One region of the Arthrobacter sp. TWP1-1 genome, then DNA from elsewhere that is predicted to be linked to it. Evidence: riboswitches for the same ligand, from Rfam matches in the RefSeq annotation. Region 1 holds a riboswitch; each other region holds the start of a gene.

Region 1 (3,421 bases):
CGTTGCATATTGTTCCCGGAGTTCCGACGCTGGTGCTGACCGGTGGCTGGGAGCCCCTCTATGAGGAGATCGCGGAGTATCTCACCACAACAGGGGCCGTCCACCGGGTGGCCCCCGGTGGCCACCGCCCGCATGACAACCCCCAGGGCGCGGAGATGATCTCCGCGTTTGTTGCCGCCCAGGAAGACGCCCTGCACGCCTGACACCGCTAGCGCCTGACGCCTGACGCTGGCAGCCCCCAACGCTGCCAGCGCCTGACGCAGCGCGTCTATCGCAGCGCATTTAGCTCCGGGGGACCACCAATTCAGGCAGGTACACCTTGGCTCCGGCGGCCAGGAATTCTGCACTCTTGCTCGCCATGCCGCCAACTATGTTCTCTTGTTGCGCGGCCGTTCCATAGGTATCCCTGATGTCTTGGCTGATCTTCATGGAGCAAAACTTCGGACCGCACATGGAACAAAAATGCGCGGTCTTTGCAGGTTCTGCAGGGAGCGTCTCGTCGTGGAAGGCCTCGGCCGTGGCAGGATCCAATGACAACGAGAACTGATCGCGCCAGCGGAATTCAAAGCGGGCCTTAGACAATGCGTCGTCGCGGTCCCGGGCGCCGGGATGCCCCTTGGCCATATCGGCCGCGTGGGCAGCGATCTTGTAGGTGATGACACCGGTCTTGACGTCATCCTTGTTAGGCAATCCCAGGTGTTCCTTGGGCGTCACATAACACAGCATTGCCGTACCGTACCGGGCAATTTCGGTCGCGCCGATCGCGGACGTGATGTGGTCATAACCCGGCGCAATGTCAGTGACGAGCGGCCCCAATGTATAAAACGGCGCGCCATCGCAGAGCTCTTGCTGCCGCTCAACGTTCTCGCGGACAAGGTGGAACGGGACGTGGCCCGGCCCCTCCACCATGACCTGGACGTCGTAGCGCCAAGCCCGCTTCGTCAGTTCGGCCAGGGTATCCAGCTCGGCAAATTGGGCAGCGTCATTGGCGTCGGCCGTTGAGCCGGGACGCAAGCCATCGCCCAGGGAGAACGCGACGTCGTAGCGGGCAAAAATTTCGCACAGCTCATCAAAGTGCGTGTAGAGGAAATTCTCTTGATGGTGGGCAAGGCACCATCCGGCCATGATGGATCCACCGCGGGAGACAATGCCGGTCACCCGGTTGGCCGTGAGCGGGACATAGCGGAGCAGCACTCCGGCGTGGATGGTCATGTAGTCCACGCCCTGCTCACACTGTTCGATCACGGTGTCGCGGAAAATTTCCCATGTGAGGTTGTGGGCTTCACCATTGACCTTTTCCAACGCCTGATAAATGGGCACGGTGCCAATGGGAACCGGCGAATTGCGGATGATCCATTCACGCGTCGTGTGAATGTCATCGCCGGTTGAAAGGTCCATGACGGTGTCAGCACCCCACAGTGTGGCCCACTGCAGCTTGTCCACCTCTTCGGCAATGGAGCTCGTGACGGCCGAATTACCGATGTTCGCATTGATCTTCACCAGGAACGCCTTGCCAATGATCATGGGTTCGGATTCGGGGTGGTTGATGTTGCTGGGAATGATGGCCCGGCCGGCCGCCAGCTCGCTGCGAACGAGCTCCACGGAGCAATTTTCGCGCAGCGCCACGAACCTCATTTCGGCAGTGACGACGCCGGCCCTTGCGTAGTGCATTTGGGTCACCGTGCGCCCTGCCAGGGATCGCAAGGGAGTGCGTTGCGTGCCTTGCCATTCCGCGGATGCTGCGCCGCGCCGCTGGGCCGAGCGGCCGTCGTCGAGCAGTTCACGCCCGCGCCCTTGGTAATTTTCGGTGTCCTCCCGATCCTTGATCCAGGGATCCCGCAAGGGCGGCAGCCCGCGGACCGGGTCGCTGCCCGGCCCCGCGGTGCGGTACACCTGAATGGGTGGATTTGGGCGCCCCGGTGCCGAGTCGTCCAGTGAAATGGATGTTACCGGAACGCTTAGCCCGTGCTGTTCGTCCTTGAGGTAAGAAAGCGTGTGGGCAGGGCTTTGTTCGGTGAAACTCATGGGTGAAACTCACTTCCTTCGCCGGCATTACCCGGACAGGTTCAACGGTCCAGGGCAGCTTCAGCCCATGTCTCAGCCCCTGCTTCGGGGCTCCCGTGTGGTCAGAGTCGAAGCTACACGATCAACGGGGGCCGCTGTCAAGCCGTAGGATCGGTGCATGCTTGAAATCCGTCCTGCCGCACTGAGTGAGTTCGCGCTGTTGCCCTCCATCGAGGCCGAGGCCGACGCTGCCTTTGAAACGCTGGATCCGCCCATGAACATTTCTGAGTTTCCGCCGCCGGCACTACCGGCCGAGTACGCGGCGGCGTTTCACATTATGGTTGCTGGGCGGCCACCGGCGGGCTTTATCCGGTTGGAAATCGTGGACGGTCAGGCGCATGTGGAGCAGTTGGCTGTCAGCCCGGAGTATGCGCGGCAGGGGATCGGCCGGTCCCTGGTCAGCGCGGCCAAGGCATGGGCCCTCGAGGCGGGTTTTCATTCCATGACCTTGTGCACCTTTACCGATGTTCCCTTCAATGCACCCTTTTATGTCAGTTGTGGATTTAGTGAGCTTCCACACGGGGAGTGGACTCCTGGGCTGGCCAAGCGGCGGGAACAGGAGACCGCCCTGGATATCGTGGGCAGGCGCATCGTCATGAAAATAAAACTAACCGCTCCGGAATAACTTGAAGCTTCAAGTAGTTTGCTACTATATGAGTACAACAAACCTTGGAGACATCATGACTGCACAGAACGACCTTCTTTCCGCCGACCTTACGATGGGCACCGTGATGCTCAAGGTTGGTGACATGACGATGATGAGCAACTATTACCAGAAGGCGCTCGGGCTCGATATCGTTGCCGAAGCCGATGGTGGCCAGTACCTGGGCCGCGGCAGCACTCCGCTGGTGCATCTGCAGCCCGCCGGTGGCCTGCACATTCCCGGACGCGGCGAAGCCGGACTGTTCCACACTGCGCTGCTTTTCAACGACCAAGCGTCCCTTGCCGCCACCGTGGCAACCGCAGCCCAGTACAGCCCGCAGGCCTTTGCCGGCAGCGCCGACCACCTCGTATCCGAGGCTTTTTACTTCACCGATCCTGAGGGCAACGGCATTGAGCTGTACTGGGATCGTCCCCGCGATGCCTGGAGCTGGAAGAACGGTGAAGTTGAAATGGCCTCCCTGGCCCTGTCGCCCCAGCACTACCTTCAGCAACACCTCACCGAGGAATCCGTTGTGGGCCAGCGGCAGTCAGCTGCCGATATCGGGCACGTCCACCTGCAGGTTGGCGACATCAAGACGGCTGAGCAGTTCTACGTCAATACCCTCGGCTTCGAGAAGACCTCCGGCTTCCACGGCCAGGCCTTGTTCGTTTCCGCTGGCGGCTACCACCACCACATGGCCATGAACGTCTGGAA
Region 2 (3,421 bases), on a different contig from region 1:
GAGCGGGTTGGCCCCCGCCAGCCAGGCCGTTGATCGAGGCGTGGCAACAATGTCTACACTCATCGCCGCACCGCCTTCACAGGGACACCGATTTTTCGAATTTCTGCGTCAGTTTCCTTCTCACCGAGAACCAAGCGATTCCCGCCCAGCACAGCGCTAAAGGCAGCGTCGTGCGTCACGGAGACAACGGCCGTTCCGGCATCCAAGAGTTCCGTTAGGAGCGAGGCCAGTTCTGCCCAGGTGTTGGCATCCTGGCCAAAGGTTGGCTCGTCCAGGATCAGCAGCTGCGGGCTGGCGGCCAAGACTGTTGCCACGGATAGCCGCCGTTTCTCCCCTCCGGAGAGCGTGAACGGGTTCGCATCGGCCAGATGGTCAAGCCGCAAACGGACCAGCAAATCATCCACGGCGTCGCCGCCATGACCCAAAAGCTTCGGCGCAAACAGCAGCTCTGCACGGACACTGTTGGCAACAAATTGATGTTCGGGTTCCTGAAAAACCGTACCGATCCGGCTGATCAACTCCAGGCCGCGCCACTTCAGCGGCTGAGGTCCCGCCCCACGGGCAAGCCCCGGTAGAGCCACCAATTCGCCTGCCGCCGGCGCCAACAATCCGGCAAGGGTCAGCGCCAGCGTTGACTTGCCGGACCCGTTCGGCCCGGTCACGCTCAACGCCTCGCCTGCCCGCACCTGGACAGAAGGTACGACGGCGGCCGGAACCACAGGGTGACGCCGCCGTCCCTTGGTGCGGGAGACAGCAAGAGCCGACGCCTCCAGCAATAGGTGATTGCCGGCGTCGTACGCATCCAAGGCGGGAGAACTCCTTGGCCGGACAGCGGGGATGTACCCCGGCACCCAGATCCCAGCCGCCGCCAACAGCTCACGGCTCTGCGCCATGACGGTTGCGGGCGGACCGTCGAAGAGAATTCCGCCGGGCTCACCCATCCGGGCAGGGGCAAGAACGACGATCCTGTCGACGACATCGAGCCACACGGAGACCCGGTGCTCCACCACCACCAAGGTTGCTCCGGTTTCATCCAGGCTGCGGCGCACAGCATCGCGCACCTCAATGACGCCCGCGGGATCAAGATTGGCCGTGGGCTCGTCCAGCAACAGCAGCCCGGGACGCATGGCCAGCATTCCTGCCAGCCCAAGGCGCTGCTTTTGCCCGCCGGACAGGGCCGAACTTGGATGATCCAGAGGAAGGTTCAGCCCAACGGACTCGAGCGCTGCGCTGACCCGGCGCCAGATTTCATCGCGCGGCACGGACAGGTTCTCCGCGCCGAAGGCCACGTCGTCGCCGATGCGCGAGAGTACAACTTGCGCATCCGGATCCTGCTGCATCAGGCCGGCCCGACCTCGGGATTCCGCTACCGGACGGCCGTCGATGAGCAGTTCACCGGATTCGTTGGCGTCCTCGTCATCGCCCAGCACGCCCGCAAGGGCATGGAGCAGCGTGGACTTGCCGGCCCCGGAAGGGCCCAACAGCAGGACCCGCTCCCCCGGCGCAATCTCCAGATCAAGATCGTGGACGGCACGGCCGGTGCGGCCCGAATGCTGCCATCCCCAGCCCTTGGCGCTGATCCGCGCCGGCGCACCAAGGTGCGCCGTGGCGTGATGTTGCGCCGAACCCATGGCTACACCGCGCGTTCGGTGGCGGCGCCGCGCGATGGCAAGCTCGCCAGTGCGCCCGTGCGGGCCAGTCCGCGCACAGCAAGCCAGGAGAGCAGGCCGGCAATGACGGCACCGGAAATCATGGCGAGGACAACGTAGACGGCCTTCCATTCAAAGGCCCACGGTGCGTTGTAGACAATGCTGTCATTGAGGCCCATAGCCAATCCGGCAAGGGCGCCGGCCAGCAGTGCCACGGGGAGCGTGAACTTGCGGTAGCGGAAAGCGGCAAATGCCAACTCGGCACCGAGACCCTGCACTAGGCCGGACAGCAGCACGGTGAAGCCAAAGTGTGTTCCCAGCAGACTTTCAACGATGGCCGCGATCATCTCGCAGTAGAGGGCGGCTCCGGGCTTGCGGATGACCAAGGCGCCGAGGACGCCGGCAATCAGCCAGCCGCCACCGTACAGGGCGCCCAACGGCGGAAAGGCGACCGTGATGGCGCTGATAATCCCGTACCCGGCTGACCAGAGCCAGAAAATGACGCCCACGGCAACGCCGAGAACCGAGACCACAACGATGTCGACCACGCGCCACGTGGACTTACGGACTTCTTGCGTGCTCTTTTGTTGCGCGGCGTTTTCGCCCGCGAATGACTTGCTCATGTTTCCTCCTTTTCAGGAGGGGCGGCTGCGGCGGTATTTCCGCGCAACCGAAGAGAACTCGACTCCCTTCGCCGGTACTAGCCGGAGCAGGTTCGAGGGTCTGCGGCGAACCGCACTCTCAGCGCCGGATCCTTAGGAATAAGGATGACGCTCCCCTGTCGTGTTTGAATTGCGGCTCCAGTTTACATCCAGCCCTGACCCGGGAACTAATGTCCTGCGTCATGAGCGGCCGCAGTCTGCAGCAAGCCTCGTTTGCCGCGCCGCTTGAACGCGTTAGGCTGGCCATAGGGTTTCCGCCGATTGCGGACCGCACCGAACACGTAAGGAGTCCTTCATGAATATTGTTTTCAAATTGCTCGGAACCGGAGTGAGCCTGGGTGCCGGGTTTGTTGCCAGCAAGCTCGTAGACACGGTCTGGGAGAAAAGTACCGGCAATAAGCCGCCCAAGGACGGAGCGGATCTGGAGAACAGCCTCCGCTCGGCGCTAATATTTGCGCTGGTCTCCTCCGTGGTGGCGGCCATTATCCAGACCGTTGCTGGGCGCACCACCCAAAAGGCAATCGCCCGCTTCAACAAGCACCCCGAAGAAGTCTAAGCAGGTGAGGCCCCGTCCGGTGCGTCGTACGACGCCGGACGGGGCCTTTTGCGTGCTGGCAAGGGTTGCGCCGTCCTGGGTTGCGCGCTGAACTACTTCCGCGCGTCGTCCTCGATAACGGCGGCTACCACCTGATCGAGCTCGTCCACACTGAGCAGTTCCGGGCGCCGGTGCTTGGTGCGGTAGCCGGCACGGCCCACCATATGGGCCGACACGGGCACGGTGAGCAGCTGGAAAAGCCACGCAACCAGCAAGATCGGCAGCAAACTCCACGAGCGCATTTGCAGGCCAATGGCGGTTAGCATCAACAGCAGCCCCAAAACCTGGGGCTTGGTGGCCGCGTGCATGCGACTCATCAGGTCTGGAAAGCGCAGCAATCCAATCGCCGCCGCAAGACTCATCAAGGCCCCCAACAGCAAGGCGATGGCCGTCAGGACATTGAGAAAAGTGTTCATCCGTCCTCCTTCTTGTGCGCCACGAAGCGGGCAACTGTGACAGATCCAATGAAGCCAATCACCGTCAACACCACCAGCAGGGCAAGATTGTCGGTGTGT
Region 3 (3,421 bases), on a different contig from region 1:
TGAAGTTGACTGGGACGCCGCTGATCTCAAGGGCCAGCCGCGCCGCATTGAGAACGCGCTCAAGTCAGGCGATTCGGTTCTCGTGCAGGTCTCCAAGGACCCCGTGGGTCACAAGGGTGCCCGCCTGACGAGCCAGATCTCCCTGCCCGGCCGCTACCTGGTGTTTGTCCCGGGTGGTTCCATGACAGGCATCTCACGCAAGCTGCCCGACGTCGAACGTAACCGCCTCAAGCGCGTCCTGAAGGACCACCTGCCCGAAAATGCGGGCGTCATTGTGCGCACGGCGGCCGAAGGTGCCAGCGAAGAAGAGCTCACGAATGACATCAACCGGCTGCGCGCCCAGTGGGAAGGCATCAACGAGCGGGCTTCCTCGCACAAGACGCTTGCCCCCGAAATGCTGTACGGCGAGCCTGACCTGACCATCAAGGTTGTCCGCGACGTCTTCAACGAGGACTTCTCCAAGCTCGTTGTTTCCGGTGAAGACGCCTGGGACACCATCGAGGCCTACGTAACCTATGTTGCCCCGGATCTGCTTGACCGCTTGGAAAAGTGGACGAAGCCCGATGACATCTTCGCCGTGCACCGCATCGACGAGCAGATCAACAAGGCCCTTGAGCGCAAGGTCTTCCTGCCGTCGGGTGGTTCGCTGGTCATTGACCGCACCGAAGCCATGACAGTTGTTGACGTCAACACGGGTAAGTTCACCGGATCCGGTGGCAACCTTGAAGAGACCGTCACGAAGAACAACCTTGAAGCTGCCGAGGAAGTTGTTCGCCAGCTGCGCCTGCGCGACATCGGCGGCATCATCGTCATTGACTTCATCGACATGGTCCTTGAATCCAACCGCGATCTGGTGTTGCGCCGTCTCGTCGAATGCTTGGGCCGTGACCGGACCAAGCACCAGGTTGCCGAGGTGACCTCGCTGGGTCTGGTGCAGATGACGCGTAAGCGCATGGGTACCGGTCTGCTGGAAGTCTTCGGCGAGCTGTGCCCCTCCTGCGCCGGCCGCGGCATGGTCACCCACGAGATCCCCGTGGAGCACCGCCGCACCCACAGCCCCGCTGTGGAAGTAGCCCAGATCCATGCCCCGGCGGCGCCGAAGCAGGACAACCGCGAGAACGAGCGCACGGCCAACCGGTCCACTCGCAGCGAACGCAAGCGCAACCGCAACCGCGGCCAGCAGCCTGAGATCGAACCGCAGCTTGAGCCCGCACCGGCTCCTGTCGCCGATGAGGTTGCTGACGCTGCCAAGGCGCAGAAGGCTCACGAGGCACGTGCTGCACTGGCCAATATTGCCGCTGCGGCCGCCGCTTCGCACCAGGAGCGCGTCGCCGCCGAGCCCAACCATGCTCCCGTCATTGAAGAGGCCGACGCCGCGACTCTCACCTTGGGTGGGGAAGCCATTGAGCTGCCCCGTGGACACCGAAGTGAAAGCAGCGATTTCTCCGGCACCAACAATGCAGATCAGGCCGCCGCACTGGCGGATCTGACCCAGGCGCTGGATCAGCTGGTGGCACCGGGCCAGGGTGAATCTTCACAGCGCGTATCTTCACAGGGCGAATCCTCACAGCGCGAATCCTCACAGGGTGAGAATGCCGAGGGCGGCAACAACCGTTCACGCTCACGCCGGGGACGCCGCAACCGCAGCGCCCGTAGCGCACAGGGCGGAGCCGACATGGCTGTGGAAACGTCAGCTCAGGCTTCTGCCGGGCAGGGCTCCACGATTCATAGCAGCGTTGTTGCCGACAAGCCCGTTGTGCCGGTTGCCAAGAAGGCCTCCGAGCCGATCATCCTTGGCGTGGGAGTACCCGCTTCCGAGCTCTAGCCTGCGCTTCTGCGTTTGACTAGCTTGGCTAGTTTGACTAACTAGTTGGCCTGAACAAGCAACCCGCACACGATGTCCCAATGCACCGAAAGGCGCATTATTGGGTCATCTTGTGCGGGTTGCTTGTTTAAAGCAGGCGCGTGCGCACTAGGGTGGAATGCGACACGGGGTGCCAGGCCACAAGGGCCGGCTGAGACAATACCCGTTGAACCTGCCCGGTTAGCACCGGCGAAGGGATGTCCCATGACAACCAGTACCGTAGTGCCTGCTGCCCACGAGCCTGCCCACGACACTGCGCACGAGCCTTCGGTCAACGTGGCAACTGCCGTGAAGCATCCCAGGATCCTGAGCATTGCCGGCTCAGACCCCTCTGGCGGTGCAGGCATCCAGGCTGATATCAAGTCCATTTCCGCTCATGGTGGTTACGCCATGGCCGCCATCACAGCATTGACGGCCCAAAATACTCAAGGGGTGCAGGGCGTCCACATTCCGCCAGCTTCATTCCTCACCTCGCAACTCGATGCGGTGGCAGCGGATATCGCCTTGGATGCAGTGAAGATCGGCATGCTAGGCAACGCGGCGGTGATGAACGCGGTGGGGGACTGGCTTGCACGGACCCGTCCCGCCGTCGTCGTACTGGATCCGGTGATGGTGGCCACTAGCGGTGACCCGCTCGTGACGGCGGGAACACGCGAGGCGTTTCTGGAACTGCTGACGTTCACCCATCTGGTGACTCCCAATCTCCCGGAACTTGCCGTCCTGCTGAACCGTGCCGAAGCCAGCAGCTGGCACGAGGCGGTGGAGCAGGGGCGCGCGCTTGCCGCCGAACATCACGTCATGGTTCTGGTCAAGGGCGGGCATTTGCCTGGAACTCAATGCCCCGATGCGCTCGTGTGGCCCGACGGCTCGGTGCGCGAGTTCGACGGCGCCCGGATAGAAACCGCCAATACTCACGGCACGGGCTGCTCGCTTTCCGCGGCAGTAGCCACGCTCCAAGCGCAGACAGGCGATTGGGTCGAAAGCGTGCGGAGGGCCAAGGAGTGGCTCGGCGGCGCCTTGGCATCGGCCGGAGAATTGGAGGTCGGTTCCGGCGCCGGCCCCATCAATCACCTATTCGCCTTATGGGGGAGTGCCGCTCCTGCCGGCGAAACCTTTAGCAGGGAACTGTGGGCGGACTGTGCGCCCCAGCGAACAGCCATCTTCGAGCTGGACTTTATCAAGGAGTTGGCCGCCGGCACGCTCGGCCGTAACCACTTCGCCTACTATCTGGCGCAGGATGCCCAGTACTTGGCCACCTACTCCAGGGTCCTTGCCCGGGCGAGTGCACTGGCACCGACAGAAACCGAGCAGAAGTTTTGGGCAGGAGGGGCGCAGAACTGCATCGATGTGGAGCTGAGCCTGCACCGCGACTGGCTCAGCAAATACCCGCTGGACTCTCCCCAGGGTCCCGTGACAAAACACTATGTGGACCACCTCCAGGCCGTTGCCTTCGGCGGCAGCTACGGCGAAGTGGTCGCAGCCGTTCTGCCCTGTTACTGGCTGTACGCCGAGGTTGGGCGCGTACTTCACGCCGACTACCTCGCCTTTGAGGGCGAA

What was found. A riboswitch is a leader RNA that binds a small molecule or an ion and turns the genes downstream of it on or off. The one in region 1 is predicted to bind thiamine pyrophosphate.
Region 2: it holds a riboswitch for thiamine pyrophosphate, as region 1 does, so the genes downstream of both, ACP7B9_RS10375 (ECF transporter S component) here and thiC (phosphomethylpyrimidine synthase ThiC) in region 1, are expected to answer to the same signal.
Region 3: it holds a riboswitch for thiamine pyrophosphate, as region 1 does, so the genes downstream of both, thiD (bifunctional hydroxymethylpyrimidine kinase/phosphomethylpyrimidine kinase) here and thiC (phosphomethylpyrimidine synthase ThiC) in region 1, are expected to answer to the same signal.

The regions. Positions count from the first base shown of each region.
Region 1 is NZ_JAFCXC010000003.1:167,022-170,442, reverse strand. Features, by position in the region: gene ACP7B9_RS07245 (alpha/beta fold hydrolase) at 1-203, shown strand, start outside; gene thiC (phosphomethylpyrimidine synthase ThiC) at 283-2,025, opposite strand; TPP riboswitch at 2,022-2,132, opposite strand; gene ACP7B9_RS07235 (GNAT family N-acetyltransferase) at 2,183-2,689, shown strand; gene ACP7B9_RS07230 (VOC family protein) at 2,745-3,421, shown strand, end outside.
Region 2 is NZ_JAFCXC010000004.1:358,945-362,365, forward strand. Features, by position in the region: gene ACP7B9_RS10365 (energy-coupling factor transporter transmembrane component T family protein) at 1-63, opposite strand, end outside; gene ACP7B9_RS10370 (ABC transporter ATP-binding protein) at 60-1,631, opposite strand; gene ACP7B9_RS10375 (ECF transporter S component) at 1,634-2,272, opposite strand; TPP riboswitch at 2,319-2,439, opposite strand; gene ACP7B9_RS10380 (DUF4235 domain-containing protein) at 2,607-2,867, shown strand; gene mnhG (monovalent cation/H(+) antiporter subunit G) at 2,960-3,322, opposite strand; gene ACP7B9_RS10390 (monovalent cation/H+ antiporter complex subunit F) at 3,319-3,421, opposite strand, start outside.
Region 3 is NZ_JAFCXC010000002.1:660,077-663,497, reverse strand. Features, by position in the region: gene ACP7B9_RS06350 (Rne/Rng family ribonuclease) at 1-1,825, shown strand, start outside; TPP riboswitch at 1,981-2,079, shown strand; gene thiD (bifunctional hydroxymethylpyrimidine kinase/phosphomethylpyrimidine kinase) at 2,069-3,421, shown strand, end outside.